3 regions of the Rhizobium sp. FG113 genome follow, and region 2 is predicted to be linked to each of the others. Evidence: predicted binding sites of a transcription regulator. Region 2 holds the regulator's gene; each other region holds the start of a gene.
What was found. The regulator PhoB, encoded in region 2, activates phosphate uptake and scavenging genes when phosphate is short. The targets are predictions, from matches to a motif close to TGTCATNNANCTGTCAT.
Positions count from the first base shown of each region.

Region 1: a site for PhoB is predicted at 1,767-1,783, ahead of ACODTZ_RS06730 (Orn/Lys/Arg family decarboxylase). Genes of this name have one in related genera too.
Region 3: a site for PhoB is predicted at 8,211-8,227, ahead of ACODTZ_RS12160 (UDP-2,3-diacylglucosamine diphosphatase). Genes of this name have one in related genera too.

Region 1 is NZ_JBMDKV010000001.1:1,490,603-1,500,998, forward strand. Features, by position in the region: gene ACODTZ_RS06710 (hypothetical protein) at 1-171, opposite strand, end outside; gene ACODTZ_RS06715 (response regulator) at 326-685, shown strand; gene ACODTZ_RS06720 (DUF6180 family protein) at 824-1,204, shown strand; gene ACODTZ_RS06725 (hypothetical protein) at 1,300-1,521, shown strand; gene ACODTZ_RS06730 (Orn/Lys/Arg family decarboxylase) at 1,828-4,185, shown strand; gene ACODTZ_RS06735 (GNAT family N-acetyltransferase) at 4,207-4,767, shown strand; partial or broken gene ACODTZ_RS06740 (SDR family oxidoreductase) at 4,976-5,107, opposite strand; gene ACODTZ_RS06745 (DUF924 family protein) at 5,208-5,759, shown strand; gene ACODTZ_RS06750 (pyridoxamine 5'-phosphate oxidase family protein) at 5,788-6,357, shown strand; gene ACODTZ_RS06755 (hypothetical protein) at 6,555-6,791, shown strand; gene ACODTZ_RS06760 (hypothetical protein) at 6,826-7,056, shown strand; gene ACODTZ_RS06765 (VOC family protein) at 7,287-7,661, shown strand; gene ACODTZ_RS06770 (sulfite exporter TauE/SafE family protein) at 7,729-8,478, opposite strand; gene ACODTZ_RS06775 (LysR family transcriptional regulator) at 8,577-9,458, shown strand; gene ACODTZ_RS06780 (aldo/keto reductase) at 9,618-10,396, shown strand, end outside.
Region 2 is NZ_JBMDKV010000002.1:521,646-532,041, reverse strand. Features, by position in the region: SAM riboswitch at 1-19, shown strand, start outside; gene ACODTZ_RS09765 (O-succinylhomoserine sulfhydrylase) at 64-1,248, shown strand; gene apaG (Co2+/Mg2+ efflux protein ApaG) at 1,456-1,848, shown strand; gene ACODTZ_RS09755 (Hsp33 family molecular chaperone) at 1,867-2,862, opposite strand; gene argF (ornithine carbamoyltransferase) at 2,955-3,872, opposite strand; gene ACODTZ_RS09745 (aspartate aminotransferase family protein) at 3,920-5,116, opposite strand; gene ACODTZ_RS09740 (GcrA family cell cycle regulator) at 5,544-6,089, shown strand; gene phoB (phosphate regulon transcriptional regulator PhoB) at 6,172-6,855, opposite strand; gene phoU (phosphate signaling complex protein PhoU) at 6,892-7,605, opposite strand; gene pstB (phosphate ABC transporter ATP-binding protein PstB) at 7,649-8,464, opposite strand; gene pstA (phosphate ABC transporter permease PstA) at 8,479-9,801, opposite strand; gene pstC (phosphate ABC transporter permease subunit PstC) at 9,798-10,396, opposite strand, start outside.
Region 3 is NZ_JBMDKV010000003.1:376,317-386,712, forward strand. Features, by position in the region: gene ACODTZ_RS12125 (GNAT family N-acetyltransferase) at 347-838, opposite strand; gene ACODTZ_RS12130 (ABC-type transport auxiliary lipoprotein family protein) at 867-1,475, opposite strand; gene ACODTZ_RS12135 (MlaD family protein) at 1,492-2,862, opposite strand; gene ACODTZ_RS12140 (ABC transporter ATP-binding protein) at 2,872-3,720, opposite strand; gene ACODTZ_RS12145 (MlaE family lipid ABC transporter permease subunit) at 3,730-4,899, opposite strand; gene dgcA (N-acetyl-D-Glu racemase DgcA) at 4,998-5,981, shown strand; gene ACODTZ_RS12155 (MFS transporter) at 5,933-7,153, opposite strand; gene ACODTZ_RS12160 (UDP-2,3-diacylglucosamine diphosphatase) at 7,332-8,144, opposite strand; gene ACODTZ_RS12165 (NADP-dependent malic enzyme) at 8,411-10,396, shown strand, end outside.

The sequences.
Region 1 (10,396 bases), on a different contig from region 2:
CTCTTGTTGTTGTGCCTGGATCCGCGCCGCCCGCAGCCGCGCGGTCTTGGCATCCCTGCGCCTACATTCTTCAGTGATCGTCTCGCGCGCAATTTCATCCGTCCGGACGCGCGCTTCGATCTTCTGAGCGAGATTCGAAGTTGCCCGGCGTTTCACCGTGGTATCTGTCATAGGTTTTTTCTCCAGTTCGGGCGGAGAACGCGCGAGACCACGAGATGTTACCGTCTGATAGCGTACGAAACAGCGCAACGGCCCTCGACACGATAAAGTGCTGTTGTCCGAACGGAGATCTCGGTCGACGTATTGATTGGAGGGAGCCGCAGCAATGAAACTTGGAAACGTACTCGTTCTCGAAAACGAGCCGTTCATTGCGCTCGACATGGAAGACATGCTTAGAGGCTACGGCGCATCTTCCGTCACTTCTTTTGACACCCAATCAGAGGCGTTGATATGGCTCGAGTCCAACAAGCCTCATGTCGCAGTTGTAGATCCAAGACTGAATGACGGCCTCTGCGTCGATGTCGTAGCAGCACTAGCTGACGCGAACGTACCCTTCGTCGTGTATTCCGGCGCCGAGGTCGATGACGATGCAAAGCACGCATTCGAAAAGGGTCTGTGGCTTGGAAAGCCTGCTATTCCGGAAATGCTCAAGGAAACGTTGGCTCGCTTACTCGCCGCGGACTGAAAGTGGAGGCGAGCAAATGCTCCATTCTGAACAACCCTTCGAGCTGGAGCGGGTGGTTAGCGCACACCCAGCTCTTCCCTTTCGTCGACCGAGCGCCAATTCCCTGCCGGCATCCAGCCTTTCAGCGGAGACGTTTCAATGAAGTATTCTGCCCTGCTGCTCACCGCAGCGAGCGTGTTTGGCTTTACAGTTCCTGTTCTTGCGCAAGATAGCGATTTCAATCTGACCTATCATGTAGAGCGCACACCGAAGGCAAAGTTGAGCATCGAGACCTGCGGGTCCACGATCGAGAAAACGGCGAAACAATCGGGTCTCGCATCCGACGTACAGACCTTCCCGGGGCAGCTCGTCGTCGTTCGAGGCGGTGATGAAGGTCGCGGCGCTTTCATCGCACAGTGCATCGAGGTTGAGAGCACGACTGTCAGCGTCGTCCAGGGGATCGATTATCAGGGACCGAAAGCCGCACTCGGTGAGTTTGCAGACCAGGCAAACGCCGCTGTCAAAGCCGCCGCGGAATAACCTGCGGTTCATCCTCGTTGTGGGTGGCGAAGACGAGGAATGGTCATATTTCAATTTGCTGATATCTTAGCCTCATTGTGTGGGGAGTAGACGTAATGAAGAGTTTGGTTCCAGACGCATTTTACTGGGCACGGTCCGACAAACACACCGATGGCCGGACGACAATCGTGCAAGTGTCAACGATTTTCGGTGAGGATCCGGACTTCTGGACCTTGGCCGTCATCGGCTCCGACCAACATCACATGATCAGTGATTTCGAGCTCATTGCGCTCGTTGAACCGCTGGATGGCTATTCGCTGCGTCACGCGGCGGAGTAACTTCAGCCGAACGCTTGGTGGTGCAGGTAAAAGAAAGCCCTCGCAGGAGAACGAGGGCTCGAATTTTATCCGTCCAAAGGGGATGACGGTACACGCACGCTTGTTTTGTGCATGCGATTATATTTGAAACTGCTTAATAAAATGAAAGTTCCAAAGACGCCGACGATCGCTACGGGAACGTAGGGGGCGGCAGAGGTGGTGCTGAAGCAATTCTTTCCCGCCCTCCTTGATGGACTTCTCGCCATCGTCACAGCACCGTCATAAAATCAGGCGACATCTTGCGTTCGATTAATCTTGGATGCTGGCATGGATTATTTCAGACGCTTTAACTTCCTGTTCGCAACACCCTCTTTCGACAGCGAGGATCTGGAGGGCGTTCGTTACAATCAGATCATCCAGGAGATAGAGCGGTCCGGGTTTGAAGTGGTACGTGCCCGCAATCTGGATGACGCCGAGATCGTTGTTCAAACCGACGCCGCCATCGGCTGCATGATGGTCGACTGGGGCAAGAAGGGTCTCGAGGGCAAAACCTCTCACCTCATAAACCTGATGCGTCGCCGCGGACTGGATTTCCCGATCATCCTGCTCATCCGCGGCAAACGTTTCGAAGATGTGCCAGTCGAGGTGCTCGACTTCATCGACGGCTATGTTTTCTTGTCAGAGGAAACGCCTGCTTTCATCGCGAAGAACCTTATCAGCCGTCTGAAGCAATACGCCGAAACGCTGAAAACCCCGTTCTTCGGTGCGCTCGTCGACTATGCCGAAGAAGGCAACCATCTCTGGACCTGCCCCGGCCATAATGGCGGCGTGTTCTACAGCCGCAGCCCGATCGGCCGCGTGTTCATGGAGCACCTCGGCGAAGCTGTATTCCGCGACGACCTCGATAATTCCGTGCTCGACCTTGGTGACCTCCTGACCCATGAGGGGCCGGCGCTGGCGGCGCAGAAGGAAGCGGCGAAAATCTTCGGCGCAGAGAAGACCTATTTCGTGCTGAACGGAACATCCACGTCAAACAAGGTCGCGCTTTCCGCCCTTGTCACGGATGGCGACCTTGTCCTGTTCGATCGGAACAACCATAAAGCCGCTCACCATGGCGCGCTGATGATATCGGGCGGCATTCCCATCTACCTGCCGACCAAGCGCAATGCGCACGGTCTCATTGGCCCAATCGACTATGCGGCATTGGACGAGACGGCGATGCGCGAGCGCATTCGCACCAATCCCCTCGTCAAAGATCCTGAAGCCTGGCAGAAACCGCGGCCATTCCGCGTCGCCGTCGTCGAGCAATGCACCTATGACGGCACGATCCACAATGCAGAGATGATCCTCAAGTCGATCGGCCATCTCTGCGACTACATCCTGTTCGACGAGGCCTGGGCCGGGTTCATGAAGTTCCACCCGCTTTATGCTGGTCGTTTCGCCATGGGGCTTGCCGATCTCGGCCCGGACTCTCCCGGCATCATCGCCACCCAATCCACCCACAAACAGCTTGCCAGCTTTTCCCAGGCGTCGCAGATCCACATGAAGGATCGCCATATTGAAGGGCAAAAGCGGCGCGTGGAGCATCGGCGTTTCAACGAAAGCTTCATGCAGCACGCCTCCACCTCGCCTTTCTACCCCTTGTTCGCCTCGCTTGATGTCGGCGCGCAGATGATGAAGGGCCGTTCCGGCGAAGTGCTGTGGGACGATACGATCCGCCTGGGGATCGAACTCAGAAAGAAAATGCGCGCCGTGCGCCGGGAATTCGAGGACAAGGAGCCACGTGCGGAACGTCGATGGTTTTTTGAGCCATTCGTTCCTGATCGCGTCTCGATCCCGGATGTTGCAAGCCCCGGCGCCTCGCACGATGTGCCATGGGAGAGCATTGCCACCGACCAGCTGGCGACAAACCCGGCTTTCTGGCACCTCACCCCCGGTGCATCCTGGCATGGTTTCAGTGGCATGGAGCAGGGGTTTGCCATGACGGACCCCAACAAGTTGACGGTGCTGACACCAGGCTTCGACCGCAAGACAGGTCTTTACGCCGAACACGGCATTCCAGCCCCGATCGTGGCGCAGTATCTTCGTGAGAACCGCATCGTTGCCGAGAAGAACGACCTCAACTCCTTGCTCTTCCTGCTGACACCAGGCGTCGAGGCAAGCAAGGCAGGCACCCTGATCAGTGGGCTCGTCGCCTTCAAGAAGCTGCATGACGACAATGCGTTGCTGGAAGAAGTGATCCCGGAATTCTACCGCCGGCGTCCGGGCCGCTACGCCGGGGTGCGCTTGCGCGATCTTTGCGGCGATCTGCACCGCTTCTTCCGCGATGCCAATGTCAGCGCCCTCCAGGCGAAGCAGTTTTCCGCCGCTCACCTTCCGCCAATGGCCATGTCGCCGCACGACGCTGCGCGCAGCCTGGTGCGCAATGACGTCGACTACCTGCCGATCGACGAGATCGCCGGGCGCATTGCGACCACCCCGTTCGTGGTCTATCCGCCGGGGATCGCAACGATCGTGCCAGGCGAGCGCCTGACCGACGCGGCAAAGCCGATGATCGACTATCTCAAGATGTTCGAATCCTGCTTCAACACCTTCCCGGGGTTTGATGTCGAAATCCAAGGTGTCTACCGCGAGACCGATGCATCGGGCCGAGTTCGGCTCTACACCTATGTGGTCGCAGAATAATTGCCCACGCCAGGATCGATAATGGAACAGGACAACGGATTGACCATTCGCCCTTCACGGGACGCGGATGTGGAATCTATGCTGGCGATTTATCGCCGGCATATTCGCCGAGGGGTCGAAGAGGGCGTGGACGACAGCGATACGCCGGAGCCGGATGACTTGCGCGAGCGGCGCAAGAACCTGAAGAGCAGGCGCTTTCCGCATATTGTCGCGACCATCAACGGGACGGTGGTCGGTTATGCATATGTCGTGCTGTTCCGCAAACGCCCAGCCTATCGCTATACCGTCAAGCACTCGATCTATGTCCATCACGACCATATCGGCAAGGGTGTCGGAAGCCAGCTGCTGCGCGGTCTGATCGACGCCTGTGCTGCGGCAGGATTCCGACAGATCATCGGTTACATCGACGCCGACAACGCGGCGTCGCTTGCCTTGCACGAAAGGTTCAATTTCGTGCGCGTCGGCCTATTGCCAGCCGTCGCATATCGCTACGGCCGCTGGGCCGACAGTGTCATGGTGCAGCGTTCGCTGGGGACGGGTTCAACCACCCCGCCTCCCCCGCCGCCTTTATCCACTCGCTGAAAGCTTGCGAGCGGCTTGTTCCAAGGTGGCTGAACCGCCGATCTGCTGGTGTTTGTGTTGATCTCAAGACTGTCGGGGACCGCCGCGTGATCTGGATAAGCCGCACGGCGCCACTTAGCGGCCGGCAGAAAGTTCAACTCGCAGTTCAATCGCTTTAGGGCGGACAGCCGCCGCGACGTCCGGCTGTCGCGGCAGCCACATCCACTCGCTACAAGAGGCGGATTGACATGCCTCCATCGACGATCATCGGGCTGCCGGTCATGAATTGGGATCGGTCCGATAAAAGGAAAAGCGCGGCTTGCGCGATCTCCAGGGCGGACGCCATTCTTTTCATTGGATGGGTCGGCCTCTTGTTGAAGTGGCGAAGAAGCGCTAGGGGCGCTTAGGTTTTGGGGAGCCTCGCATCATGGCGACAACGAGCTGCGGCGCAAGGAGGATACGTGAGTTCGATCTGTACACCTGAGGAAGTCCATCACTTCTGGTTCGAGAAGTGCGGCCGCGACGACTGGTTCCGTGGCGCCACTGAGCTCGACGCTGAAATCACGAATCAGTTCCGCGACACCCATCTTGCGCTCGCAGCTGGTCCGAGCCCCGAATGGCGGGAAACCGCTGCAAACCACCTCGCGCTGATTGTCGTGCTCGATCAGTTTGCTCGCAACATCTACCGCGGGACAGCGCTCGCATTCGCGACAGACGGGCTCGCCTTGGCCGAAGCCGAACTGGCGCTCAGGTCGGGGCATGACAAGCTTGTCCCGCCGGAGCTCCGGGTTTTCTTCTACATGCCGTTCGAACATGCGGAGGATATCGCCCATCAAGATCGCTCTGTTGCGCTGTTCACCGAACTGGGCGATGACGAGTACCTTGACTATGCGATCCGCCACCGAGAGGTGATCAGGTCATACGGCCGCTTCCCGCATCGAAATCGGTCACTTGGCCGACAGTCGACGGTCGCCGAACTTGAATACTTGTCGCGGCCGGGAGCAGGATTCTGAAATCTGGCCATCTCATTGGAAGGCGAACATGAGCCTGCCTGCGCGCGATGAAGCCGCTTGGATCGATCTCGAACTTGCAGGTACGGATCCGAACTCCGGCTTCCGCTATGTGAACCTGTGCACGGTCGATCCTGACGGACATCCGCAGGCTCGCCTGGTCGTCCTGCGGTCTGCGAATGGGCAAAAGCGCACAATCGAGATTCACACGGATACTCGATCTCAGAAATGGCGCGAGATCGGCGCCAATCCATCGGTGACGGTGTTGGCATTTGACCCAGCGCGGGGCCAGCAACTTCGGTTGCGAGGCACAGCGGAGCGCCATGGACCAGGGAGTCCGGTAGCAGCACATGCGTGGGATCGTCTGTCGCCATGGACGCGGTCGACCTACGCTGGCGGCCCACCGGGCGACCCGCCTACAGGTGAGAGGTCTTACGCAGCGAATGCTGGCGATGAAAGCGGAAAGGTTGTCTTTGGCGTCATCGTTTTCCGCGCTTCCGAACTCGATTGGTTCCAGCTAGAGCGTGGAGCCAACCGGCGAGCGCTGTTCTCCTACGGATCGCGTGGAGAAGTCCGGGATGCCCGAGAGATCAATCCCTAATTTTACTGGAGCGCCGCCCGGGACCGTCCGCCCTACCAATCGCTGCATCGCGGCTGAGGTGAACACGGGTGACGCGTTTTCCTGCAGTCTTCACGCTGATCATTGGGATCTCGGCGGACTGTGACAAAGCGCCGAACTTGATCTTGCTGGACCCGGGCTGTAGAGAAGCCGCTCGAATAACGCATGGACTACAGACTTTGACTATACGCTACCTATGGACCCTCGACCGCACTGGTCAGCAGTCCCGCAATGGCCTCGCGACTAAGAACGAGCTCCTCGATATTCTCGGTAAAGAAGCCCTGCCCTGTGTGATGCCCGCCGATTGGCTCCTGGCGACGATGCAGATCGATATGGAAGGCAGCGGCCTTTCGATCCACGAGTCCAAGCACAATCCCCAGGACACGTGGAAGCTCGAACTGAAACTGGCGGCGTAAAGCCGAGGGCTACACGGAAAGCCGGAGCATGACAATGAGTGAACTGACCGTAGAAGATGCAACGAAGCGGATCTATGAATCGCTTCAGGCGGACAATGTTGATATCGATGAGCGCATCGCAGAGCTCAAGGCGGCGCTGGCACGTGCGAGCCAAAAAGAGGCCGTGTTCGATCCCACCAAGCTCGTGCAGGGTAATCGGGAAGGCCGGAAACGGATGAAGGCTTATTTTCGCCAGCGTGGGGTCGCTGTTAGCTTCTCGGATTGATCCACGCTCCTAGCGAATAGGAATGCGCCAATCTGACGGCTTTTGCTGCCAGCTTTTCGCCATTGCATCGACCGGCTGCTGGTTTGATGAAAATGAAACGCGTGACCGATGCTACTGGTGCCTGGCGCTATCTGACCTGACTTTGTCCGGATTTGGTTGGCACGATGGAATACCCCCTTACGCGGGTTAGACCTGTAGCGCGTGTTCAGACCATTCCAGGAGATGATGCAATGTTCACCCACGTCATGATTGGCAGCAACGACCTGGAGCGAGCTAGACGCTTTTACGACGCCACCTTCGCTGCGTTGGGAGGCAAACCCGGCGAGATGGATGCACGAGGCAGGCTAATCTACGCCCATGAGGGCGGTCGGCTGATGATCACGAAACCGATCGATGGCAATCCGGCAACTGCCGCCAACGGCGGGACTATCGGTATCGCCGCCACGAGCCCAGATCATGTTTTGGGTTGGCATTCCGCGGGCACGGCGAACGGTGGCACAGCAATCGAGAGTCCGCCTTCCGAGCGTCCGAACGGGGCGTTCGTCGCATATCTGCGCGATCCTGATGGAAATAAACTGACCGCGCGGTCTCAGCCGACGAAGTGAAATGGCATCATCGGGATGGGCGAACACTTTGCGCCCACCACCAATACCGGTCATTCCAGAGTTCGGACTACCAGACGCCCCGCAACATCATCTCCGCCCCAAGAAGGGCAAGCGCAGTCAGGAAGCAGCGTTTGAACATAGCCGGCGTGACGGCCCGCCTGATATGTTGCCCCGCCCACATTCCGATCAAAGCCGGAACGACGGCGAGAGCGGAGAGTGACATCCCCTCGAGATGAAGCGCTCCTTGTATTGCCAGTCCAAATGCAAGGGCAACTGTTGAGACCGTAAAGGAAAGACCAAGTGCCTGGACGAGATCGTCCCTGTCGAAACCGAGCGCCTGCACGTACGGAACAGCCGGGATGACGAACACACCTGTTGCACCCGCGACGAAGCCGGTCGCTGTTCCGAGTATCGGCGAGAGCCAGCGTTCATGTCTTGGGGAAACCCGATAGGGGTTAGCGAACAACGTGTGGACGGCATACACGGTGAGCGACAGGCCCAGCAGGAACGTGCTCAAGCGGGTGTCCGCGCCCGTCAGCATGTAGGCACTGCTGAGTGTTCCGGCCACCACACCCGCCATCATTGTCCAGAGCCTACGCACGATGCCGATGAAGCTTGGTCCCGCGAGCAGCTGCCAGACGTTCGTCACAAAGGACGGAATGATGAGCAACGACGCTGCTGCGAGCGGTGATAGCAGGCTCCCAAGTATTCCCATTGCCACGGTTGGGAGGCCCATGCCGGTCACCCCTTTAACCGCTCCGGCGGCAAAGAACGTTGCGAAGAGGGCGAACAGGGTCGAGGTCGATAGGTCGGTCATAACCTCTCTGATAGGTTATGCAGCGGCATGCACAATGCGGCGTTCCCGTATCAAGCCTTCGCCTAGACCGAAGGCTAAATCGCTTGTAGCATCCCACGATGCGCTTTGACTTCACCGACCTTCGTCTCTTTCTTGCCGTCGCGGATGCCGGAAGCATCACCCACGGCGCAGCCGATGTCGGCCTTTCTCTCGCTGCGGCCAGCGACCGTTTGCGAGAAATGGAGGCGACGGGAAAGGTTCTCCTCTTGGAAAGAGGCCGCCGAGGTGTGGTCCCAACGGAAGCGGGCGAGGCACTTTCCCACCATGCCCGCGAAATACTCAACCAGGCCGCTTTGATGCGTGGGGAGCTGAGCCTCTTTGCAAAGGGCATACGGGCGACCATTCGTGTCGTTGCCAACACGGCGGCTATCGTTGATACCCTTCCAGCACGGCTGTCACCATGGCTTGCGGCGCATTCTCAGGTCGACGTTGAGCTTCGCGAGCGGCAAAGCCATGAGATCGCACGCAGTGTCGCGGCAGGTTTTGCAGACATAGGCGTATTGTCGGACGCGGCCACCAACGAGGAACTCCTTCTAAAGCCCTTCGCCGTTAGTAAGCTCGTTGTCGTCTCGGCCCAGGCACATTGGCTCGCGACCGCAAAGGACGTTCGGTTCGCGCAGATCGGTGAAGAGTATTTCGTCGGCTTGGAGCGCGGCGCACTGCAAGATCATATCGATGCGCAGGCGAACAGGCTTGCGATAAAGCTGCGATACCGGATCAGGCTGCGGACACTCGAAAGCATATGCTCAGCGGCAGGCGCTGGCGTTGGTATTGCCATCGTTCCAGAGACCGTCGCCAGGAGGTGCAAGCGCACATCAGGTCTCTCCGTAACGCCGCTGGCCGATACCTGGGCACGACGGCATCTCTCGGTCTGCATCGCCGCGAGCCGCGATGTGCCGCCGATTGTGACAGACCTGTTCGACCATCTGGCGCGCGCATGAACCACGGCAGGTGACGGCCGAGGACCGACAGACCGTCACGCATAAGGTTCGCCCTTTCCGGGCGCGTGTGTCGAAATGTCATCAAGACCACTTTAACAACCACCTCGCGCCACTACCTTCACGATATCGATCAACAACATGCGACGGCGGAGTTTGGCGATGACCGAGTACAGTGCGGCGAAATCAGGATCGTTCAAGATCGGCGGAGACATGGAGGTGAACCGCTTGGGGTTCGGCGCCATGCGCGTGACCGGCCCCGGCATTTGGGGACCTCCCGCAGATCATGGTGAAGCGATCCGAACGCTAGAGCGTCTCCCCTCGCTTGGGGTCAACTTCATCGACACTGCCGATTCATACGGGCCAGATGTTTCCGAATGGCTGATTAAGGAAGCGCTTTACCCTTATAACGATGGATCAATCGTCGCCACGAAGGGTGGCCTTACCCGGCACGGCCCGGATATCTGGCTGCCTGTCGGGCGTCCCGAGTACCTAATTCAACAGGTACACAAGAGCCTTCGAAATCTGGGCGTTGAAAGGATTGATTTATGGCAACTGCACAGGATCGATTCAAAGGTACCAGCTAAAGAGCAGTTTGACGCCATCAAGTCGCTCATCGACTCTGGCCTTATCCGCCATGCGGGGCTCAGCGAGGTGTCGGTGGCTGATATCGAGGCTGCATCGAAGGTCTTTAAGGTGGCCACGGTGCAGAACAGGTACAACTTGGTGGATCGCACGAGCGAGGACGTCCTCGACTATTGCACGAAGCACGGAATTGGCTTCATCCCGTGGTATCCACTGGCGGCCGGAGAACTGGCGAAGCCCGGATCTCTTCTGGATACGGTTGCAAAGCAACACGGCGTGTCACCAAGTCAGATCGCACTTGCATGGGTCTTGAAGCGTAGCCCGGTCATGCTACCGATTCCGGGCACCTCTAAAGT
Region 2 (10,396 bases):
AGACCGGGTTGAAACCGGTCTGCATTCGCGGCCGGTTTTTTTGTGTTTGAAAGTGGTGATGGCATGAGCAAGACTTGGCGCCCGGCAACCCAACTGGTCCACAGCGGAACGCTGCGCTCGCAGTATAGCGAGACATCCGAGGCGATCTATCTCACGCAAGGGTTTGTCTACGATAGCGCGGAAGCCGCAGAGGCGCGCTTCAAGGGCGAGACCGAGGGTTATATCTACGCCCGCTACGGCAGCCCGACCAACGACATGTTCGAAAAGCGCATGTGCGCGATGGAAGGTGCCGAAGAAGCCCGCGCCACCGCATCGGGCATGGCAGCCGTTGCCGCCGCCATCCTCTGCCAGGTGAAGGCCGGCGATCATATCGTGGCCGCCCGCGCGCTCTTCGGTTCCTGCCGTTGGGTGGTCGAGACGCTGGCGCCGAAATACGGCATCGAATGCACGCTGGTCGACGGCCGCCATCTGGAGAACTGGGAAAAGGCGATCCGCCCGAACACCAAGGTGTTCTTCCTGGAAAGCCCGACCAACCCGACGCTCGAAGTGGTCGATATCGCAGGCGTTGCCAAGCTCGCCAACCAGGTCGGCGCCAAGGTCGTGGTCGACAACGTCTTCGCGACGCCGATCTTCCAGAAGCCGCTGGAACTCGGCGCCCATATCGTCGTCTATTCCGCGACCAAGCATATCGACGGCCAGGGCCGCAGCCTCGGTGGCGTGATCCTCTCGGATACGGAGTGGGTGAACGAGCATCTGCAGGACTATTATCGCCACACCGGCCCGGCCATGTCGCCGTTCACGGCCTGGACGCTGCTCAAGGGTCTCGAGACGCTGCCGCTGCGCGTCAAGCAGCAGACCGAGAACGCCGGCAAGATCGCCGACTTCCTGGCCGAGCAGAAGCAGGTCGCGAAGGTGATCTATCCAGGCCGCAAGGACCATCCGCAGGCCGATATCGTCGCCAAACAGATGAAGGGCGGCTCGACGCTGGTGGCGATCGAACTCAAGGGTGGCAAGGAAGCGGCGTTCGCGCTGCAGAACGCGCTTGAGATCGTCAAGATCTCCAACAATCTCGGCGACGCCAAGAGCCTGATCACGCATCCGGCGACGACCACGCACAAGAACCTGACGGACGAGGCCCGCGCCGAACTCGGCATCTCTCCGGGCACCGTGCGCCTGTCTGCTGGTATCGAGGATACCGACGACCTGATCGAGGATTTCGCGCAGGCGCTCTCCAAGATCAAGGCCTGATCAAGAATAGCCGGCCGGGTCGATGTGATCCGGCCGGCATTTAAGCGCGCATTTTTGCAATTTACTCGCGCTGAGCGGGAGTAGCATTAGTCTTAACGCGCGAATTTTTCGCGCTTACAGCCAATTGATTGCGGATTCCGGCCTGGTTTATTGACCTGCCGCACCTCTTATAAGATACCAGTAAGGTATTCTTATTATGGTGTAGGCATGTACCGCGCCCTGACACGAGATATTGAAGTGGTGGTCGAGCCCTTTTACCTGGAGGAGCAATCCGACCCGGACGACGACCGCTATGTGTGGGGCTACCGCATCGTCATCAGCAATAATTCCGACCTCACGGTACGTCTCGTCAACCGCTACTGGAACATCACCGACCAGAACGGCGTCGTCGATGAAGTGAGCGGCGCCGGCGTTGTCGGCGAACAGCCGACGCTCAGCCCTGGTGATACCTACGAGTATTCATCGGGCTGCCCTCTCGATACGCCATCGGGCCTGATGTTCGGCCACTACCAGATGGAAACCGATAAAGGCGAGGTCTTCCAGGTGGAAATCCCCGCCTTCTCTCTTGATTCACCCGGCCTGCTCAGAGTGCTGAACTAACCTTCGTTTCGTCGCAGGTTACTCAGCCGCCTGCGCGAGCTCTTCGGCCTCGAAACGATAGGTCGTCGAGCAGAACTCGCAGGTGACCGCGATCTTGCCCTCTTCCTGGCTCGCCTCGATTTCCTCGGCGGAGAAGCCCTTCAGCACGCCCTTGATCTTCTCGCGCGAGCAGGAGCAGCGGTCGAACACTTCGCGCGGCTCGTAAACGCGCACACCGCGCTCGTGGAACAGCCGGAACAGCAGGCGCTCGACGCCGACCTGCGGATCGGTCAGCTCGTCGGCGTCAATGGTTTCCACCAGCGAACGCGCTTCGGCCCAGGCATCGTCTTCCGCATGCTGGACGGTACCTTCATCGCCATCGCCGCCGTGCAGGTCAGCCTGACGCATGCGCTCGGGCGCTTCCGGCAGGAACTGGGCAACGAGGCCCCCTGCCCGCCAGCGATGACGCGGCTTGCCCGCTTCGTCGCGATCGAACAGTTCGGCGGCGGCGAGGCGCACGCGCGTCGGGATCTGCTCCGACTGGCGGAAGTAGGTGCCGGCTATATCCTCCAGCGTGGCGCCGTCGAGCGCGACGATGCCCTGGTAAGGCTGGCTGAACTTGCCCTGGTCGATGGTGAACGCCAGCATGCCCTTGCCGAGCAGGTGCTCGGGCTCGGCGCGCCCGGCGGCAACTGCCTCGTCCAGAAGCGTCTGGTCGAAGCGGGCATAGGCGCGCACGTTCTCGGGCGTCGAGAAATCGGCGACAAGCAGATCGACCGGGCCGTCGCTCTTGGTCTGGACGGTGAACTTGCCTTCGAACTTCAGCGACGTGCCAAGCAGCACCGTCAGCGCGATGACTTCGGCCAGCAGGCGGGCGACGGGTGCGGGATAGTTGTGGCGATCGAGGATCGCATCCAGCATCGGGCCGAGCTGGACAGCGCGACCGCGCACATCCAGGCCTTCCACCTGAAACGGAACGACATGATCATCGCCGGCGAAATCGAATTCGCCGAGGGTGGCTGCAGCTTCTGCCATGGTCTTCTCCTAGTCTGAGGGCAGCGGACGAGCCCGTCCATCCGCCAGCGCGGCCACGGGCCTGTCCGGCCCGATGTGGCCTCCAGTATGGTTCAGATCGCGCCCAGGCACCAAGCAAGAATCGACTTCTGCGCATGAAGACGGTTTTCCGCTTCATCGAAGACCACGGATTGCGGGCCGTCGATCACTTCGTCGGTAACTTCCTCACCACGATGGGCCGGCAGGCAATGCATGAACAATGCATCCTTGTCGGCCTGTGCCATCAAAGCCGAATTGACCTGATAAGGCTGGAAGACGTTGTGACCCCGGGCCCGATGTTCCTGATTCATGGAGACCCAGGTATCGGTCACCACGCAATCGGCGCCGGCGACCGCACGGTCTGCATCATGGCTCAGCATGATCTCGGCGCCCTCATTGCGGGCCCAGTTCAGATAGTGATCCTTCGGCTCGGAACCAAGGGGTACCGCCATGTTCATGCGATAGCCGAAACGGGCAGCGCCTTCGACCAGCGAATGCAGCACGTTGTTGCCATCGCCCATCCAGGCAATCGTCTTGCCCTTGATGGGGCCGCGATGCTCTTCGAAGGTCATGATATCGGCCATGATCTGGCAGGGATGGGTGTCATCCGTCAAAGCGTTGATGACGGGAACCGTCGCGTGTTCGGCGAGCTCCAGCATGCGCGCATGGTCGGTGGTGCGGATCATGATTGCGTCGACATAGCGCGACAGGACCTTCGCGGTATCGCCAATCGTTTCGGCGCGGCCGAGCTGCATTTCGGTGCCTGAAAGGAACAGCGTCTCGCCACCGAGCTGGCGCATGCCGACGTCAAAGGAGACGCGGGTACGCGTCGAGGGCTTTTCGAAGATCATCGCCAGCATCTTGCCTGCCAGCGGCTTGTCGCCCTGGCCGGCCTTGAAGGCCTGCTTGCGGGTCTTGGCGTCATCCATGATGACCCTGAGGTCGGAGGAGGTTACCGCGGAAAGATCGAGAAAGTGTTTTGGGGAAGCCATCTGTCTTTAACCTGTTGCGCCCGCCATCCGGCCGGGCATCCATCCATTCAAGCCGTCTTCTTTGCCTTGGCGCGCACGCTCTCGGCGGCACGCTCCAGGCGTGCGAGGCCTTCGCGGGCTTCGTCGGCGGTGACGACGAGCGGAGGAAGCAAACGGATGACATTGTCGCCGGCCGGAATGGCCAGCAGGTTGGCAGCGCGGATGGCCTGCAGGAGCTCAGCCGACGGAACAGCCGCCTTGACGCCAAGCATCAGGCCTTCGCCCCTGACATCCTCGATCACATCGGGGAAGCGGTCCTTCAGCGATGCGAGCCCCTGGCGGAAGACGAGTGCCACGTCGCTGACGTGCTGCAGGAAGCCTTCCTCAAGGATCACATCGAGCACGGCATTGCCGACAGCCATGGCAAGCGGGTTGCCGCCATAGGTCGAGCCATGGGTGCCGGCCTTCATGCCGGAGGCTGCTTCAGCCGTTGCAAGGCAGGCGCCGAGCGGGAAACCACCGCCGATGCCCTTGGCGGCGGCCAGAATGTCCGGCGTTACGCCCAACCGCTCATAAGCAAAGAGCTTGCCTGTACGGCCGACGCCGGTCTGAACCTCGTCCAGGATCAGAAGCAGGCCGTTTTCATCGCAGAGCTGGCGCAGCGCCTTCATGAACTCCACGGTCGCAGGGCGGATACCGCCCTCACCCTGTACCGGCTCGATCAGGATGCCGGCCGTGGCATCGGTGATCGCAGCGCGAACGGCCTCGATATCACCGAAGGGAACCTGGTCGAAACCGGGTGCCTTGGGGCCGAAGCCTTCGAGATACTTCTCCTGGCCGCCGGCAGCGATCGTCGCCAGCGTGCGGCCGTGGAAGGCACCTTCGAAGGTGATGATGTGGAAGCGCTCGGGATGGCCCTTCGAATACTGGTAGCGGCGCGCGGTCTTGATCGCGCATTCCAGCGCCTCGGCGCCGGAGTTGGTGAAGAACACCTTATCCGCGAAGGTTGCATCCGTAAGCCGCTTGGCGAGGCGCTCCTGACCGGGGATCTCGTAAATGTTGGAAAGGTGCCAAACCTTATCGGCCTGATCCTTCAGTGCTCCGACGACATGCGGATTGCTATGGCCGACGGAGGTCACGGCAACGCCCGCGCCGAAATCGAGATATCGCTCGCCAGTTTCGGTGATCAGCCACACGCCCTCTCCTCGCTCGAACCGCAGCGGGGCACGAGAGTAGGTATCATAAAGCGGCGCGGCTTCAGCCATGGCGCGATCTCCTGTCATTCGCTCAATAATCGCCCGGACTCCGGCTAAAAAGCGGGTGCCCGGAAATGAAAAATGCCGCCTTTCGGCGGCGAGGGGCACTATTGTCTTTTCGCAGTGCGATGTCAACAAAACTGAGCTTTTGTCGCATGCGTCAAGCAAGCATCGGGGTGCCGGTGAGCTATCAACAGCTAATGTTGCAGAAATGACTCTCTCACCCAGCAAGTTGGGGAAAACCGAGAAATCGATTCGCCGCGATTCAACCGACTCTTGTCACGGAGTCGCCCTCACTCTAGGTTAAAACTCAATTACTAGACTGCATGCGGCGGAACTAGTCACCAAAATCGAGCAAGCGTTTCTTGGTCCGGACACGTCCGTGCCATGGGTGAGGGATTCTGCCTACACCAACGCAATAAGGCGGAGACAGGGCATGAACTGGACAGACGAGCGCGTTGAAAGACTGAAGAAGCTTTGGGCCGAAGGCCTGAGCGCCAGCCAGATTGCGGCACAACTTGGCGGTGTAAGCCGCAACGCCGTCATCGGCAAGGTCCACCGTCTGAACCTGCCTGGCCGCGCCAAGGCCGGCGGCACGACGACCGCGACCCGGGCGCCGAAGCGCCCGGCGGTTTCGACGCCCCGCCCCGCCAGCAACTTCAATTCCGCACGCATCTCGCCAAGCCGCGCCGTTGCCCGCCCGCAGGGCGCAGTGGCTCTCAAGGAAGAGATGGACATCGATGCGATCGAGGAAGTCCGTTACCGTCCGGCTTCCAACGTTGTCGTTCCGATCTCGCGCCGCCTCGGCCTTACGGAACTGACCGAGCGTACGTGCAAGTGGCCGGTCGGCGATCCGCTGACGGATGACTTTCACTTCTGCGGCTGCGAGTCCCCTGACAACTCGCCATACTGCACCTACCACCAGCGGATGGCCTACCAGCCGGTCAACGAGCGCCGCAAGGCCGCCAACCGGGTCGCATGACCCGGAAAGCCGGATAAGGAACACAAGAAAACGGGCCCTCGCGGGGCCCGTTTTTCGTTGGATCGGATGAAATGGAAGCGCCTTACGCTTCCATCGAATAACCAGCGCCGCGAACGGTGCGGATGACATCCTGCATGTTCGAGAAGTTGAGCGCCTTGCGCAGGCGGCCGACGTGAACGTCGACGGTGCGCTCGTCGACATAAATGTCATGGCCCCAGACGCCATCGAGCAGCTGCGAGCGGGAGAAGACGCGGCCGGGCGACGACATCAGGAATTCCAGGAGGCGGAATTCGGTCGGTCCGAGGCGGACTTCGCGGCTCTTGCGGTGAACGCGATGGGTTTCGCGATCGAGCTCGATATCGCCGCACTTCAGCAACGAGGAGAGCACTTCCGGCTTGGCGCGGCGCAGCATCGCCTTGACGCGGGCGACGAGCTCAGGCGTCGAGAACGGCTTGACGACATAGTCATCGGCGCCGGTCGACAGGCCGCGAACGCGTTCGCTTTCCTCGCCACGGGCGGTCAGCATGATGATCGGCAGGCGCTCCGTCTCCGGGCGCATGCGCAGGCGACGGCACAGCTCGATGCCGGATACGCCGGGCAACATCCAATCGAGGATCAAAAGGTCCGGCGTGCGTTCCTGCAACCGGATCTCGGCCTCGTCACCGCGAAGGATGGTATCGACTTCGAAGCCTTCGGCCTCAAGGTTATAGCGAAGAAGCACGCTCAGTGCTTCTTCGTCTTCAACGACTGCTACTCTTGGGATCATTCGTCTCGGTCTCCTGGGGGCGTGGGTCCGGAACGCTTATTCCGTGACCGCGCCGACGGTGTTGGCGGTGTCGTCCTTCGGACGTTCGCCTTCCGGCTGGGCGCCGGTAGCCATGTAGTAGATGGTCTCTGCGATGTTGGTGGCGTGGTCGCCGATGCGCTCGATGTTCTTGGCGCAGAAGAGAAGATGCGTGCAGCTGGTGATGTTGCGCGGATCTTCCATCATGTAGGTCAGCATCTCGCGGAACAGCGAGGTGTACATCGCGTCGATTTCCTCATCGCGCTCGCGGATCGACTTGGCGCGGTCGGCAACGCGGCTGGTGTAGACGTCGAGAACTTCCTTGAGCTGGACGAGCGCCAGTTCGGAGAGATGCTCGAGGCCACGGGCGAGCTTGCGCGGAACGCCGGTGCTCTGGACCGCGATGACGCGCTTGGCAGTGTTCTTGCCGAGATCGCCGACGCGCTCGAGATCGGCCGCGATGCGGATCGAGCCCATGATTTCGCGAAGATCGGCAGCCATCGGCTGGCGGCGGGCGATGGTGATGATCGCCTTCTCGCCGATCTCGCGCTCGGCGTGATCGAGGATCACGTCGTCGGAGATGACCTTCTGGGCGAGCGAAGTGTCGCCGTTGACGAGCGCGCGAACAGCGTCGCCGACCATCTGTTCCGCGAGGCCGCCCATTTCGGAGATGCGGCGCGTCAGGAACTTGAGATCATCGTCATAGGCGGAATAGATATGTGTCGATGCCATGGGGCTTATCCTTGAATGTCCTGAGGTTTACCGGTTTCGGAGATCAGCCGAAGCGGCCCATGATGTAATCCTGGGTGCGCGGATCATCCGGGTTGGTGAACATCTTGTCGGTATCGTTCTCCTCGACGAGGTTGCCGAGGTGGAACATGGCGGTGCGCTGCGAGACGCGGGCTGCCTGCTGCATCGAATGCGTGACGATGACGATCGTGTAGGCTTCGCGCAGCTCGTGGATGAGCTCCTCGACCTTGGCGGTCGCGATCGGGTCGAGCGCCGAGCAGGGCTCGTCCATGAGGATGACCTCGGGGCTGACGGCAATCGCGCGGGCGATGCACAGACGCTGCTGCTGACCACCCGAGAGGCCGGTGCCGCCTTCATGCACGCGGTCCTTGACTTCGTTCCACAGGCCGGCGCGCTGCAGGCTCTGCTCGACGATGACGTCCATGTCGGCCTTCGCCTTGGCGAGACCGTGGATGCGCGGGCCGTAGGCGACGTTTTCGTAGATCGACTTCGGGAACGGGTTCGGCTTCTGGAACACCATGCCGACGCGGGCGCGCAGTTCGACGACGTCGATATCCGGATCGTAGATATCATCGCCATCGAGCGTGATCTTGCCGGTGACGCGGCAGTTGTCGATCGTGTCGTTCATGCGGTTCAGGCTGCGCAGGAAGGTGGACTTGCCGCAGCCCGACGGACCGATGAGAGCCGTCACGGTGTTTTCGCGGATGTTCAGCTTCACGTCGAAAAGCGCACGCTTCTCGCCGTAGTAAACCGAGACGTCCTGGCCGATCATTTTATACGGAATGGTATTCATCTTCTGGTCTAGCGCCTTCTCAACTGCTGCTTCCGTCAACATGTTCATGATGTTTACTCCGTTTACCAGCGGCGCTCAAAGCGACGACGCAAGAGGATGGCTCCGAGGTTCATGACGATCAGGAACAGGAGCAGGACGATGATGGCGCCGGACGTGCGCTCGACAAAGGCGCGTTCGGCTTCGTTTGCCCACATGTAAACCTGCACCGGCAGAGCCGTGGAGGGATCCATCGGGGTGGCAGGCGCATTGGCGACGAAGGCGACCATGCCGATCAGGAGCAGCGGCGCGGTTTCACCGAGCGCGTGCGCCAGACCGATGATGGTGCCGGTCAGGATGCCAGGCATTGCCAGCGGCAGAACGTGGTGGAACACCATCTGCATCTTCGAAGCGCCGAGGCCGAGAGCGGCCGCGCGGATCGAAGGGGGCACGGCGCGCAGCGCTGCGCGGGTGGCGATGATGATGGTCGGCAGCGTCATCAGCGTCAGCACCAGACCGCCGACCAGCGACGCGGAGCGCGGCAGACCTGCGAAGTTGATGAAGACGGCGAGACCGAGCAGACCGTAGACGATCGAAGGAACGGCCGCGAGGTTGTTGATGTTGACCTCGATCAGGTCGGTCAGCTTGTTCTTCGGCGCGAACTCTTCGAGGTAGATCGAAGCAGCGACACCGATCGGCAGCGACAGGGCAAGAACGATCAGCATCAGGTAGAGCGAGCCGATGAGGGCGACGCCAAGACCTGCGGCTTCCGGACGGCTGGAATTGCCGTTGACGAAGAGGCCGGTGTTGAACTCCTTGTGGAGCGTGCCGCTGGCCGCCATCTGCTGCATCCAGCCGACCTGGCGGTCGTTGACCTTACGGTTCTTCTCGTCAACTGTCAGGTCGATCTGGCCCTTGTTGGCCGAGTCGATATTGGCGTCGGCAAGAAGCGTGACGTTGACCGTCTTGCCGATCAGCGACGGATCGGCGACGACCATGTCGCGGAGCACGATCGGGGCGCCCTTGGAGATCATCGCGGTGGCGTCGCGGACTTCAGGACGGCTCTGGGCGTTGATGCCGAGCGTCTTGACCATGGCGTCGCGGATCAGCACCGGATAGTTGGCGGCGATCAGCACCGACGGGTCGGTGGCGCGCTTGTTGTTGGGGTCGAGCACCTTTTCGGAGAACTCGATCGGCAGAGTGATCGAGGTCTGCGCGAAGGCCGTGTAGCCCTGACGGATAACCGTCGTGAGCAGGATGGCCAGGAAGATCAGACCGAAGGAGATGGCAGCGATGCCATAGGCCTGGAAGCGGCGTTCGGCGGCGTAGCGACGCTTGATGCCGATATCGCGGCGGGCCGGCGCCTTGGAGACGACGACGCCCTGTCCGGAGGAAACAACGTCCGTCATTCGTACTGCTCCCGGTATTTGCGCACAATGAAGAGCGCGTAGATGTTAAGGCAAAGCGTGATGAAGAACAGCGTGATGCCAAGCGCGAAGGCAACCAGCGTCTGCGGCGAGGTGAACTCAAGGTCACCCGTCAGCTGGTTGACGATCTTGACCGTCACCGTCGTCATCGGCTCGAAGGGATTGATCTGGATACGGGCTGCAACACCGGCTGCAAGCACGACGATCATGGTCTCGCCGATGGCGCGCGAGGCGGTCATCAGGAGAGCGCCGACGATACCCGGCAGGGCGGCGGGGAGAACGACCTTCTTGATCGTTTCCGAACGCGTGGCGCCGAGGCCGAGCGAACCGTCACGCAGGGCGCGCGGCACGGCGGTGATGATGTCGTCAGACAGCGAGGAGACGTATGGGATCAGCATGATGCCCATGACGATACCGGCGGTCAGAACGCTCTGTGCCTGGATGAAGTTGCTGTAGTCGCCGGTCAGAAGGCCGTTCACCTGGGACGAGAGGTCGCGCAGGAACGGGCCAACAGTGACGAGGGCGAAGAAGCCGTAGACGATGGTCGGGATACCGGCCAGGACTTCGAGCAGCGGCT
Region 3 (10,396 bases), on a different contig from region 2:
TGCGCTTTATGATCAGAAGGTAGATGCGTCCAAAGTATACGGCCCTTATGCGTCGGCTCGTACGACCGTTGTGAGCCAATACTAAGGGACGTGAAAGCAAAATCCTGGAGGATTGCTTATGTTCACGATCTTGACTGTGCTTACTGCCCTTATCAGCATCATGTTTATCGTATCTGTGGCATCGACCGTGACCGCTCTGCGGCGCGAAACCGAGGAAGATAAGAGACTACATGGCAAGCATAGCGTCTTTTGATCGGCTCTGAGCAGCCCGACAGCTGAAATACGAAAAGGCCGAGCGGCTCCCAGCGCTCGGCCTTTTCGCGTCTTGAGCAAGATGAGCAATACGTTAGTCGACGATCCGCCTGACCATGATGACGTCATCGACCTCATGGTCGCCTTCCAGCACGCCACCCGGTATCAGCCCCGCCTGGATAAACCCCTCATTCCGATAAAAGCTGATCGCCGCCGGGTTCTCGGCGCTGGCCGTCAGTTCAAGCTGACGAATGCCGTGTTGCTTGGCGTAGTCCACGACATGGTCGAGCAGGTCGCCCGCCAGCCCCGTTCCGCGCTTCTCCCGACGCACATAGACCATGATGATCGTCGCGCGATGCGCCATCTTCCCGGCCCGCTGTCTGAGCAGCCCCATGATGGCCACGGGCTCGTCGCCGTCGAAAGCAAGAAAGACGGGATCGGCGAGCAATCGTCGCCGCCATTCATCGTCGGGAAGCTTTGCCCATTCATCGAAGCTGCTGGCAAAAGCGGATGGCTCCAGGCGCAGTGCCTCGAGCCGGATGCGCTTGAACGCTTCCACATCGTCAGCGCCCAAAATCCTGATCATGCCGCTCTCCCAAAAGCGTCCCGATCGATCAGATCGACTTCAGCGTCCAGTCGACGATCTCGCTGGTGACACCGGCGAATGCGCGGTCGAGCGCCTTGACGAAGGCCTCGTTGGATCCGCCGCCAGCAGGTACCGTTTGCGAGAACACCTTCTGCGCCCGCACCGATCCGTTGCGATCGTTGAGGATCTTGGCCGAGATCTCGACCACCGCCTGGCTGCCGCCACCGGTGCGGATTTCGAAGGCGCGGATGTCGGTCACGACCTGATAGTCGATCGCCAAGCCCTGCCCGGGAACGCCGACGCCGCCGAGCTTGCCGGAGTTCTCATAGGCCTCGACGAGCTTGGCCTGAACCATGCGCGGAAGCTTGTCGCTCCACTGCGCCTTGGCGAGATACTGGATCTCCGAAGACGAGACCTTGATGACGATCTGCTCGCTGTTCAGCGCCTGCAACGCCGTCGGCTGCTGCACCAGGATCTGGCGACCCTTCGCCGAAGGGCCGCTGCCGCTCACAGGCGCGGAGAGATCATAGGTATCGTTCTTGGCCGCCGTTCCGCACCCCGATAATGCCAGGGCGAGAAGCGGCAGAGCGAGCATGGTCTTCATAAGACGCGAACGACGCATATCCGACACAGCCATATGTTGACTTCCCCTGTTAACGCCTGGTCCGGCCATCATATTGTTTCACTGTGTCCCCGCCGAAGATCAGTCGCTGCGGGTCCTTGTCGAAATTGCTGATCGCATCGTTCAAATTCTGCACCGTCAGACGCGCATCGTTGATCAGCGCCTGAACGTTTTGCAGACCGCCGCTCGAGAACTTCTGCAGATTGTCGGCGATCGGGCCGATGCGGCTGTTCAGATTGTCCGCGACCTTCTTGAACGAATCCAGCGTCTCGCGCGCCTGGGTGAACATCGACTGCGTGCTGTCGTCTCCAAGCAGCGTGTCGAGCTTCGCCAGGATACCGTCGACGCGGGTCGATGCGGCGTTCAGCTTGTTGGCCATCTGCGTGACGTTCTGGATCGTCGAATCGATGTCCTTCTGGTGCGAATTCACCGTATTGGCGACATCCTTGATCGAGGCGACCGCCGCGCGCGCATCCTTGGTTGTCTGCGCGATGTCGTCGACGGAACCCTTCACCTTAGCCGGATCGATCTGCGCCACGAGCGTATCGACCTTGTCGAGCGTCGCCTGCGCCTTCTTGCCAAAGTCGTTATAGGTGGTGGCCGTCTCCTGGAACTTCTGGATGGCGTCCTTCAGGCCGCCCGACGCGTCGGCGACATTGCGGCTCACCGTCTCCGCGTTCGAGAGGATCGTATCGATCTTCTTGGCGTCAACCGTCTTCACCAGCGATTCGATCGCAGCCAGCGTCGAATCCACGCGGCCGGACACGTTGCGCACGGTGTCGGAAAGCTGGCCCACGCTCTGCAGGAAGCTGTCGATATTGCCCGAATTCTTGGCCAGCGCGTCCGAGAACGTCTCGGCGTTCTGCAGCGTCTTCGTCAGCGGTCCACGGGCATCCTTGACGAAGCCCTGAACCTGGCCGACGGCGTCGTTGGCGCGGTCGAGGATCTTGTCGGCGGTGGCGAGCAGGTTGGTGACGCTCGACTGGTCGGCGACGATGACCGCACGCTTGCCCGTCTCCGCCGCCGTCTGCAGGATGTTCTTTTCCCCGACACGACCGCCGGAAAGCTCCACATAGGCAGCGCCCGTAAGGCCCTGGATCTCGAGGATCGCCTTAGTGGTCGGATAGATCGGCGCATCGACGCGTACTTCGGTGAAGGCCAGCGAGAACTGCGGATCATCGGCGTCGATCGACAGCGATTGCACCGAACCCACCTGAATGCCGTTGAAGCGCACCGGCGAGCCGACGCTCAATCCGTTCGCCGAGCCCGGAATGCGCACGATGAGTTCGGCCATCGGGCCGCCACGGCCATACTCGGCCATCCAGTAAACGAAGCCGAAGGCAGCCGCGATGACCAGAACCGTAAAGAAGCCGACGATTGTGTAGTTCGCTTTGGTTTCCATCTTATCCGCTCACTTCCCGCGGCTATCTTGCGCCAGCCTGATGTCGGCTGAAGCGTGGCCATCCTGCGGCACGATCGAACGCGCGCGCTTGCCCTTGAAATAAGCCTGAACCCAGGGGTCGTCATAGGCCAGCATGTCTTCGATCGTCCCCTCGACCATCACCTTCTTCTTGCCCAGCACCGCGATACGGTCGCAGACGGAAAACAGGCTGTCGAGGTCGTGGGTCACCATGTAGACGGTGAGACCGAGCGTATCGCGAAGCTTGGCGATCAGCTCGTCGAATTCCGCAGCCCCGATCGGATCGAGGCCCGAGGTCGGCTCGTCGAGAAAAACCAGTTCCGGATCGAGCGCCAGCGCTCGCGCCAGTGCGGCACGCTTGATCATCCCGCCCGAGAGTTCCGAAGGATATTTGTCGGCCGCATCCGCCGCCAGACCCACCAGCCGGATCTTCAGATGCGCCAGCTCATCCATCAGCGCCGGCGGCAGGTCGAGATACTCGCGCATCGGAACCTGGATATTCTCCTTCACCGTCAGCGAGGAAAACAGCGCGCCCTGCTGGAAGAGAACGCCAAGGCGCATGTCGAGCGCGTTGCGCTGCGGCTCGTTTAGTTCGTCGAAGTCCTGGCCGAGGATCTTGATCTGGCCGGAGCGGCGCGGCAGCAGCCGCAGAACCGTGCGCATCAGCACAGACTTGCCGGTACCCGAAGCACCGACAAAACCCAGGATCTCGCCCTTGTAGATATTGAGGTTGAGATTATCGAGAACGATCTTCGACCCGAAGCCAACAGTGACGTCGCGCGCTGAAAGCACGATATCCCGCCCTGCCTCGTCCTTGGTCGTTGTCTGCTGTTCGTCCACGCAAAATCCCTAAAAATTAATAGCTGCATAGAACATGGCGAATAGCCCGTCCATGAGAATGACCACGAAGATCGCCTTCACCACCGACGAGGTCACGTGCTGGCCGAGCGATTCGGCGCTGCCACCTACCTTTAAGCCCTCGACGGCCGCGACGATACCGATAACCAGCGCCATGAACGGCGCCTTGATCATCCCCGACAGCACGGTCGACAGCGTGATCGCCTCGTGCAAACGGGCGATGAAGTTGGCGAAGGTGATTCCCGAATAGCCCCAGGCAACGACGGCCGCGCCGAACAGCGAGGCGAAGTTGGCAAGCACGGTCAGAAGCGGCAGCGCAACGGTCAACGCCACAAGGCGCGGGAAGATCAGCACGCCGATCGGGTTGAGGCCCATGACCTTCAGCGCATCCACCTCTTCGCGCATCTTCATCGAGCCGATTTCGGCCGTGATCGCACTACCCGAACGGCCGGCGATCATGATGGCGGTCAAGAGCACGCCGATTTCGCGCAATTGCAGAATGCCGACGAGGTCGACGACGAACACTTCAGCACCGAAATAGCGTAGCTGGAAGGCGCCCTGCTGCGCGATGATCGCGCCGATCAGGAACGACATCAAGAGAATGATCGGCGTGGCGCGAACGCCCATGTGGTCAATCTGGTTGATGATCGACGCCGGCGAAACGCCGCTGCCGCGGCCGAATTTCATCTGCGCGCCGCGCACCGCCGAGCCGAGAATGTACATCGCCGCAGAAAGATTGTTCCACAGATCGTACATCATCCGGCCGATGGGGGCGAAGATACGCTCCTGCAGCGAACGCGGCGGAACCTGCTCGACTTCCTGCTTCGGACGCTCCTCGGAAAACGATTCGAGCAGCTCGTCGATATGCTGGTTGCTGCCCTCGATATGGACAGTGCCGCCGGCATCCTCGACCTGCTTCTTCAGCCGGCAGAGCAGCCAGACGCCGGCCGTGTCGATATCGGTGATGCCGGAGAGATCGAGCGTCAGATTCCCGCCCTTGTGGGCCGAAAGCTTGTCGAAATCCCTGAGAACGAGATGTATGTTGGCGCTTCGCCAGTTGCCTTCGAGATGCACGAGCGTATCCGAACCATGAGCTTGGTCGTCCACGTGCAGTGAGGCGGCGTTACGGTTCTCGGACTTCAAAATGCTTGTGTCTCTCAAGGCTTACGGCGACATTGCCGACTCGCGAACACAGGTCCGCAACGTTGTGCCAATATAACGATGCCGCATCAGATTTCCATGCTTGCAGGATTGCATTTATGCCACGGTCACTTGAAATTCAGACGGACTCTTTTCCGATTGCCGGCACCTTCACGATCTCGCGCGGCACCAAGACAAGTGCGGAGGTGATCCTCTGCACGGTGAGCGAGAACGGCGTCTCCGGCCGCGGTGAATGCGTCCCCTATAGCCGCTACGGCGAGACCATGGAAAGTGTCGGCGCGCAGATCGAAGCCGCCCGTCCGCTGATCGAAGCCGGCCTCTCCCGCGCCGATCTGCAACAGGCCATGCCGCCGGGTGCCGCCCGCAACGCCGTCGATTGCGCCCTCTGGGATCTCGAAGCCAAGCAAACCGGCACCTCGGTCGCGACCATGCTCGGCCTCGCCGCCCCGCATTCGCTGACGACGGCCTTCACCATCTCGCTCGGCGAGCCCGAGGTCATGGTCGAACACGCCCGCGCCAACGCGGCTCGTGCGCTGCTCAAGGTCAAGGTCGGCACCGGTCACGACGAGAGCCGCATTCGCGCGGTGCGCGCTGCCGCCCCCAACGCCGCGATCATTCTCGACGCCAACGAAGGCTGGCCGGAAGACCGCCTCGCCCACCATCTGCGGGTCGCCGCCGAATGCGGCGTGGCGCTGGTCGAGCAACCGCTGCCGGCAGGCAAGGACGAACTGCTGGCCGAGATCGACCGCCCTATCCTCGTCTGCGCGGATGAAAGCGTCCATCACACCGGCGATCTCGCCAGCCTGCGCGACCGCTACGACGCCATCAATATCAAGCTCGACAAGACGGGCGGGCTGACCGAAGCATTGGCGATGAAGCGCGAAGCTGAGCGGCTGGAGTTCCAGATCATGCTTGGCTGCATGGTCGGCACATCGCTCGCCATGGCGCCCGCCGTGCTTCTGGCCCAGGACGTAGCCTTCGTCGATCTCGACGGACCGCTGCTTCTTGCCCGCGATCGCGAACCGGGCCTGCGTTACGCCGGTTCGCTCGTCTTCCCGCCGGAACCGGCACTCTGGGGCTGAAGATAATAGGCGACGATGATAAGGCCTAGCCCAAGAACCGCCGTCAGCGCCATGATGTAGTAGCTCGCCATGCCGAGTGCTGCGTAGATGTAGCCCGACGCGATGGTCATCAGCCCCATGAACATGCCGTTGTAGAAGAAATACGCACCCTGCGCCGACGATTCCTGCGTCGCCTGCACAGAGGCGATGATCCGCCGCTGTACGCCTGTGTGGACGAAGGCGTAGCTGAAGGCGTGCAGGCACTGCAGCAGGAAGAAGCCGACGAAGCCCCACTGCATCGGAAACAACAGCCACCGGCAGACACACACGGCGGCGCCGACACGGATCAACGTCCAGGCATCGAAATGGCGGCTGAGCCGCTTCGATTGGAAGAACACCGTCACCTCGGCCGCGACGCCGGCACTCCACAACAACGCGATTTCCGTGCCGGAAAAGCCGAGATCGCGCCAATAGATCGTCGCAAAGGCCTGCAGAAGCGCATGGCTCGACTGCTGGATGGCGACGCCGATGAGCAGCATCAACAGATGCGGCTGCCTCAGCGAGCTGCCGGTCGCCTGCTGCAGATCGACAGGCGTGCCGCGCCTGCGCGTCGGTCCGATGCGCGGACAGTAGAGCGCCATCACCATCGTCATGACGAAACCGAAGATCATCACGGGCAGAACCATCTGCCCGCCCCAGTTTCCGATCAGTCGCCCGCCGACGAGTGTGGAGGCGATAAAGGCGACAGAGCCCCAGACCCGCATCGAGCCGTAGTCGAATCCCCAGCGCCGCACGCCGGAAATGACGATCGATTCGACCACGGGCACATAGGGGGAAAACGTGGCACCCTGGATCGTGTAGACGATCAGCACCGGCCAGAACGTGTCGGTCCAGTAGAGCGCGATCGCCGTCAACAGCGACAGGCCGCCGGAAAACACCAGCACATCGGCGCGCTCCTTCATCCGGTCCGCGTACATCGCCACGATCGGTGCCACGAGCACGCGCACCACCATCGGCACGGCGAGGATGATGCCGATCTCGTGGTCGCTGAACTTGTGCATCGCCAGCCAGACGGGAAAGAACGGCAGCGCGACACCGTTTACAAGCAGTGGCGCGCAATAGGACAAAGCGCTCAGCAGCCGGAAATGGGCGGGCGCGACCTCTGTAAAAGAGGCATTCGTGGCGGGAATCATCGGTGTGACCTGAAAGGAACCTGCAAGTTGCCTAACACGTCACCTTAAGGGCAACCAAGGCGAGATGAGGTCGCCCCAAACCGATTTCAAAAATAAGCCAAAACTGTCGCGAAACGGCAACGGCAGCAGCTGCACAATACCATTTCGCAACAGCGAGATACTTCAGATCATCAGGCTATCAGGCTGCCTGCTGTGCCGGTTCGCGCTTGCGGTGATCTTCGAGCGCCAGCGGAGCGGGAGCGGCAGCGCCGCCCATGGTGCGCCATTCGATCAGCTCGAAGGTGCCGTCTTCGTGCTCGGCGATCGCCGTGCAGCTTTCGACCCAGTCGCCTGTGTTGATGTAGCGCACGCCGTCCATGTCTTCCATGACGGCATGGTGGATGTGGCCACAGATCACGCCGTCGGCGCCGCTCTTGCGGGCTTCGTCGGCCACCACCTTCTGGAACTCGCCGATGAAGTTGACGGCGTGCTTGACCTGTAGCTTCGCCCAGGCCGAGAACGACCAGTAGGGCATGCCGAGCTTGCGACGAATGGCGGCGAGCCCGATGTTTATCATGATCGCCATGTCGTACGCCCAGTCACCGAGGTAGGCGAGCAGGCGGGCGTTGCGGACCACGACGTCGAACTCGTCGCCATGCAGCACCAGATACTTCTTGCCGTCGGCCGCCTCATGCATCATCCGCTCGGCCACTTCGATGCCGCCGAAGTGCATGCCGGGGAAGTCGCGCAGGAATTCGTCGTGGTTGCCGGGGATATAGACGATACGCGTTCCCTTGCGCGCCTTGCGCAGCAGCTTCTGGATCACGTCGTTGCATTCCTGCGGCCAGTACCAGCTGCGCTTCAGGCGCCAGCCGTCGACGATGTCTCCCACCAGGAAGATCGTGTCGGCTTCGTGGTACTTGAGAAAGTCGATCAGGAAGTCGGCTTTCGCGGCTTTCGAGCCGAGATGGACGTCGGAAATAAAGAGCGTACGGAAGTGGCGCGTATCCATATTGTCCTTCACAAGCAAACTGCCCGTGCCCCATGCTTCATCTGTGCCTCTGAAAACCAGACTCGTGTTTCAGGAAGATGACACGGCCCGGATGTCAGGCCCTGATCACAGGCCCTTCCGTCGCAAATCCCCGGTATCTCGCGGGCGCTGTTGCACATTTGCGTTGTTTTTGGGAACCGGAACCGAAATTCTCGCTGTTACCGTCTTTCGATTGATGTATTGAAAGCGCTCCAATGAAAGCATGTGCGACAGCCTGGAGCATTACGATGGATCACAGCGACAAACCGAAGACGGACAACAAAGCGGCAGGCGGCAGCCTCGATGAACAGGCGTTGTTCTTCCACCGTTATCCCCGTCCCGGCAAGATCGAGATCCAGGCCATCAAGCCGCTCGGCAACCAGCGCGACCTCGCGCTCGCCTATTCGCCCGGCGTCGCCGCCCCCTGTCTCGCCATCCGCGACAATCCTGAGACGGCCGCCGACTACACCTCCCGCGCCAATCTGGTTGCCGTGATCTCCAACGGAACGGCCGTTCTCGGCCTCGGCAATATCGGCCCGCTGGCCTCCAAGCCGGTGATGGAAGGCAAGGCCGTTCTCTTCAAGAAGTTCGCCAATATCGACGTCTTCGACATCGAGGTCGATGCAACGACCGTCGATCACATGGTCTCCACCGTCGCCGCGCTCGAGCCGACCTTCGGCGGTATCAACCTTGAAGACATCAAGGCGCCGGAATGTTTCGAGATCGAGCGCCAGCTCCGCGAAAAGATGAAGATCCCGGTCTTCCATGACGACCAGCATGGCACCGCCATCATCGTCGCCGCCGCGATCCTGAACGGCCTGGAGCTCGCCGGCAAGAAGATCGAAGAGGTCAAGATCGTCGCCTCCGGCGCTGGCGCCGCGGCCCTTGCCTGCCTCAACCTCCTCGTCACCCTCGGCGCCAAGCGCGAAAACATCTGGGTCCACGACCTCGAAGGCCTCGTCTATGAAGGCCGCGTCGAGCTGATGGACGAATGGAAGAGCGTCTACGCGCAGAAGAGCGACACCCGCACGCTGGCTGAAAACATCGGCGGCGCCGACGTCTTCCTCGGCCTCTCGGCCGCCGGCGTCCTGAAGCCGGAGCTCCTGGCGCAGATGGCCGAGAAGCCGCTCATCATGGCGCTTGCCAACCCGAACCCGGAGATCATGCCGGATCTCGCCCGCGCCGCCCGCCCGGACGCGATGATCTGCACCGGCCGCTCGGACTTCCCGAACCAGGTCAACAACGTCCTCTGCTTCCCCTATATCTTCCGCGGCGCGCTCGATTGCGGCGCCGTCACGATCAACGAGGAAATGAAGATGGCGGCCGTGCGCGCCATCGCGGCCCTCGCCCGCGAGGAGCCGTCCGATGTCGCCGCCCGCGCCTATTCGGATGAAACGCCGATCTTCGGCCCCAACTATCTCATCCCCTCGCCGTTTGATCCGCGCCTCATCCTGCGCATCGCGCCCGCCGTCGCCAAGGCTGCGGCCGATAGCGGCGTGGCGCTGCGCCCGATCGCCGATTTCGACGCCTACCTCGACCAGTTGAACCGCTTCGTCTTCCGCTCCGGCTTCGTCATGAAGCCGATCTTCGCGGCGGCCAAGAATGCCGACAAGAAGCGCGTCATCTTCTCCGAAGGCGAAGACGAGCGCGTGCTGCGCGCCGCCCAGGTTCTGCTTGAGGAAGGCATCGCCAAGCCGATCCTGATCGGCCGTCCGCAGGTCATCGAAACGCGCCTGAAGCGCTACGGCCTGCGCATCCGTCCGCTGTCTGATTTCGACGTCATCAATCCGGAAGACGATCCGCGCTTCCGCGAGTACGTCGAGCTCTACCTCTCGCTCGTCGGCCGCCGCGGCGTCATCCCGGAAGCGGCGCGTACCATCGTTCGTACCAACACCACGGTTATCGGCGCGCTGGCGCTGAAGCGTGGCGAGGCCGATGCGCTGATCTGCGGTCTCGAAGGCCGCTATGAGAAGCACCTGCGCGATGTCCGCCAGATCGTCGGCAAGCGCCCAAACGTTCGCGATTTCTCGGCACTCAGCCTGCTGATCTCGCAGCGCGGCGCCACCTTCTTCACTGACACCTATGTGACGTTCAACCCGACTGCCGAGGAAGTGGCGGAATCCGCCGTTCTCGCCGCCGAGGAAATCAAGCGCTTCGGCATCACGCCGCGCGCCGCCCTCGTCTCGCATTCGAACTTCGGTTCGCGTGAATCGGAAAGCGCCACCAAGATGCGC